Regions from separate parts of the Aliirhizobium sp. YIM B11859 genome, predicted to be linked through region 2. Evidence: predicted binding sites of a transcription regulator. Region 2 holds the regulator's gene; the other holds the start of a gene.
What was found. The regulator PhoB, encoded in region 2, activates phosphate uptake and scavenging genes when phosphate is short. The targets are predictions, from matches to a motif close to TGTCATNNANCTGTCAT.
Positions count from the first base shown of each region.

Region 1 (2,401 bases), on a different contig from region 2:
CTCTGTCGGGCGCCTCTGCGTCGTGGTCTCGGATAACCTTATTTTGCGGACAGGAACTCGCCGACTTCCAGCAGGCTGAACTCGTTGTCGTCGGCGCGGTCGACAGCGCGGCCGGCCGAGAAGGGCAGGTTGTTGTCATTGCCGATGATGATATGGGTGGCATCGATCTGGTCGACATTCTCGATCGTCACGAAAGGCATGTCGTAGATGCCTTCCTTCGAGCCGGCTTTCGCCTTGCCATCCGGATCCTTGATGTTGAGCAGGTCGATGTAACCGATCTTGCGGACCGCCTTGCCGACATTGGCATCACTGAACTCGATCTTGTAGACGCGCTTCAATTCTGCCGGGGCGTCGAAGCAGTCCGGCTTCGGCTGTTTCGGGTCGGCGCAGGCCTTGTCCTTGGAGCCGGCGCCATTGTCGCGCTCGATGACGAGGGCAGTCGTTGCGTCGATCATGTTGAAGTCGCCGATTGCGACACCCTTCTCGGCGAGCGGATAAAGCCAGGAACGGCCGGTCCAGTTTTTCGAGGCGATGTCGAATTCGATGACGCGCAGCGCGGTATGGCCGTCGACCTGCTCTACCTTGCCGTCGTCGAGGAACAGCGGGCCTTCCAGCAGGCCATAGAGTTTGCTTCCGTCCTTCGACATTGCCATCCCCTCATATCCGCCGGAACGCTTGAGGTTGAAGACCGGCATCTTGGCCGTCGGGTTGGCCGGCATCGAGAGCGTCGGATTGTCGGGAGACTTCACCGGCTTGCCGTCGACGACCGTCGCAACCACATCGGTCAACTGGCCAAGCGCGTCGACCTTCATCAGATAGGGACCGAATTCCTCGCCGAGCCAGAAACCGTCGCCGACCGGCTGGATCGATTCGATATCGAAATCGGCACCCGTCAGGTATCGCTTTTCAGTGCCTTCCATGACGATCGGGAAAGGCGCGATCTTGTTCGGGTCGGACAGGAAGATGTTCTTGACGACCTCGACCTTGTTGGCCGCCCAGTCGAACTTGACCTGGTGCAGGAACAGCATCGCATCCGGGGAATTGGCCTTCGAGCCGAAACCGTTGTCCGACAGCGTCCAGAACGTGCCGTCAGCCATCGCCTTGATGCCGGAAAATCCCTGGATTGGCTGGCCATCGAAAGGCAGCTTCAGATCGGTCACGCGGGCACCGTCCTTGCCATCGACGGTGCCGAGTTTTTCGCTACGCTTGCGGTCCGGTGTGGTGAACTTGCCGGAGGTCTTGAGGAAATCGGGTGCATCTGCCGGCGCGGCAGTCATCGTGTTGGCCGGCAGGATCGCCTGTCCGGCGAGCTTGGCCGGAAATTCCTTGTCGTCGGCAAATGCCGAACCGGCAAGCAGGGCGGCCATTGCAACGGACGTGATAAAGGTTCTGGTCATCAAATCACCTGTTCGGTTGGCATAAAACATGCAACTCCGATAGGCTGCCCGCATGACGGGAAGATGATGATAGGTTAAAGCCCGGATGAAGGTTTGATGACCGAAATTTTACACTTCCGGTAGAGCGGCGGTGATGCTTATCGTGTGCCGTTCCTCAGCGTCACCCATCGTCCGGGTGTCATTCCGAAGGCGCCGCGGAAATGCCGTGTGAAATGCGCCTGATCGGCAAAACCCGCATCGAAGGCGGCATCCGCCAATGTGCTGCCTGTGGCGAGCAGACGTTTCGCCCGATCAAGCCGGCGCATGACGAGATAACGATGCGGGCTGGTGCCGAGCAGCCGGCGAAACTGTCGCGCCAGTTCATAACGGTCGAGGCCGGTGACCGCTTCCAGGGCGCCGGAGCGCACCATCCCGTCGCAATGGCTTTCAAGGAAATCGCGCGCCCGCAAGACGGCAGTCTGTGCCGCTGGTGTGGTCGGTTTGCGTTCGTCGCCTGCCTGTCGGAAAAGACCGGCGGCCACCCGCATCACCACGTCATCCATGATGAGTTCGCCGGGCTCGTGGTCGAGATCGCCGAGAATCTCCGCCAGCGCCTGGGAAAGCGGCGCATCCGTCACGATCGGATCGGCAACGAAGGGCAATGTCCGACAATGATCTTCCGCTGCTCCGATAAGCTCCGGCGGGAGATAGATCATCCTGTAGATCAGCCCGTCTTCGGTGCCGGCGGCACCGTCATGCACTTCATCGGGATGCAGGACGATGATATTGCCCGGCTTGCTGAACCGCTCAATGCCGCGATAGCGAAATGTCTGGACGCCATGGAGCGTCAGCCCCAACGCGTAGGTATCGTGCCGATGCGGCGAAAAACCATTGCCGCGGAACCGAGCCTCGATCCGTTCGATGCCGCCGTTTGGCGCAGCGACCCGCATGCCGTCCGCAAACGAAGCTGTCTTGCACGAACGTTCAAGACCGGCGGCATCCGTCAACGCTAAGTGATCGGCTCT
Region 1 is NZ_JBXHAY010000005.1:233,841-236,241, reverse strand. Features, by position in the region: gene AC2GXZ_RS20615 (esterase-like activity of phytase family protein) at 39-1,397, opposite strand; gene AC2GXZ_RS20610 (AraC family transcriptional regulator) at 1,535-2,401, opposite strand, start outside.
Region 1: the regulator PhoB is predicted to act here: its motif matches at 1,483-1,499, upstream of AC2GXZ_RS20615 (esterase-like activity of phytase family protein).

Region 2 (2,401 bases):
AGCTCGCCTATCAGCCGGTCCACGACCGCCGCAGGGCTGCATCCCGCTCCTGATCCAGGACGCGAACATCCAAAAAGCGGGCTCGATGCCCGCTTTTTTGTTTGTCCAGGCCTAACATGTCCCATCTGCAATGCAGCCTTGCCGGCTGCCGGCTTGCTGATTGACTTCGGAATCCCTATTTATGTACCAGCGAGGACGGCCTCCCCCAGCATGGGTACCAATCGTCGGGACGACCCGGCAGAACCCATGGGGTCAAAGTCATGCGCAGCACGGGCGACCGTATCCGTCACGCCATCAGCTTCGAAGTCATCGGACTGGCAATCTTCACACCGCTCGCGGCCTTCGTATTCGGATTGCCTGTGGAGCATGTGGGTGTCGTGGGCATTGTTTCGGCAACGCTGGCGACCGGATGGAACTATTTCTACAATCTGGGCTTCGATCACTTGATGCAGAAATATCGAGGCGGAACGCAGAAGGGGCTGGCGCTCCGCGTTCTGCATGCCGTGCTGTTCGAGCTCGGCCTGTTGATCGTGCTGATGCCGTTCATCGCCTGGTATCTCGGCATCAGCCTGATGCAGGCGCTGGTGATGGATATATCCTTCGCCCTGTTTTACCTGGTCTATGCGTTCTTCTTCAATATCGCTTATGACCGGCTGTTTCCGCTGCCCGAGTGGCAGAAGGAAGCGAAGGCCTGAGAACTGCCCGGCTAAACAGTTCAGCCCGAGGCGGAGGACCGCGCCCGGGCTGAAAACACAAAGGCAGGCCTGATTTGGAGATCAGGATTCCATCGAATAACCTGCACCGCGGACGGTGCGGATGACATCCTGCATGTTGGAGAAGTTGAGCGCCTTGCGCAGGCGGCCGACATGGACGTCGACAGTGCGTTCGTCGACATAGATGTCATGACCCCAGACGCCATCCAGAAGCTGCGAACGGGAGAAGACGCGGCCCGGCGACACCATCAGGAATTCCAGAAGACGGAATTCCGTCGGGCCGAGTCGAACCTCACGGCTCTTGCGGTGGACGCGGTGGGTTTCGCGATCAAGCTCGATATCGCCACAGCGCAGCACGCTGGAGAGAACCTCGGGCTTGGCGCGGCGCAGCATTGCCTTGACCCGCGCCATCAGCTCCGGCGTCGAGAAGGGCTTGACGACATAGTCGTCGGCGCCGGTCGCAAGACCACGGACCCGCTCGCTTTCCTCGCCCCGGGCCGTCAGCATAATGACCGGAAGCCGCTCGGTTTCCGGCCGCATGCGCAGTCGCCGGCAAAGTTCGATGCCGGAGACGCCAGGCAACATCCAGTCAAGGATCAGCAGGTCGGGTGTGCGCTCCTGCAGCCGGATCTCGGCCTCGTCGCCTCTCAGTATCGTTTCAACCTCGTAGCCCTCGGCTTCGAGATTATAGCGAAGAAGCACGCTCAGTGCTTCTTCGTCTTCCACGACCGCTATTCTTGGCTGCATACTCAATTTGCTCCGTCACATCACCCCAATCGGCTCCCGATCGGGGCTTACTCCGCTATGGCGCCGACCGTGTTCGACGTGTCGTCCTTCGGACGCTCACCTTCGAGCTGCGCACCTGTCGTCATGTAGTAGATGGTTTCAGCGATGTTGGTCGCGTGGTCGCCGATGCGCTCGATATTCTTGGCGCAGAACAGCAGATGCGTGCAGGTGGTGATGTTGCGCGGATCTTCCATCATGTAGGTCAGGAGTTCACGGAACAGCGACGTGTACATCGCGTCGATCTCTTCGTCGCGAAGCCTGATGATTTCCGCCTTTTCAGCCGAACGGCTTGCATAAACGTCCAGCACATCCTTGAGCTGCACCGCAGCAAGATCCGAAAGATGCTCCAGGCCGCGTGCGAGCTTGCGGGGTACACCCGTTCCCTGCACGGCGATAACGCGCTTGGCGGTATTCTTTCCGAGATCGCCAACACGCTCGAGGTCAGCTGCGATACGCAGCGTGCCGATGATTTCGCGCAGGTCGGCAGCCATCGGCTGGCGCTTGGCGATCGTGACGATTGCCTTGTCCTGGATCTCGCGTTCGGCGTGATCGAGAATGACGTCGTCAGAAATCACCTTCTGTGCAAGCGCGGAGTCGGAATTGACCAGCGCACGCACGGCGTCGCCGCACATCTGTTCCGCAAGACCACCCATCTCGGAGATGCGGCGGCGGAGATATTTCAATTCTTCGTCGTAGGCCGACAGGATATGACTTGATACCATTTTCTTGTCCTTAAGATCCGTGAAAGGCAGCAGGCGTCGGCGATCAATCAGCCGAAGCGGCCCATGATGTAGTCCTGGGTGCGCTGGTCATCCGGATTGGTGAACATCTTGTCCGTGTCGTTTTCCTCGACGAGCTGGCCGAGGTGGAACATGGCGGTGCGCTGCGAGACGCGGGCGGCC
Region 2 is NZ_JBXHAY010000002.1:723,696-726,096, forward strand. Features, by position in the region: gene AC2GXZ_RS09705 (GcrA family cell cycle regulator) at 1-53, shown strand, start outside; gene AC2GXZ_RS09710 (PACE efflux transporter) at 261-695, shown strand; gene phoB (phosphate regulon transcriptional regulator PhoB) at 777-1,460, opposite strand; gene phoU (phosphate signaling complex protein PhoU) at 1,508-2,221, opposite strand; gene pstB (phosphate ABC transporter ATP-binding protein PstB) at 2,269-2,401, opposite strand, start outside.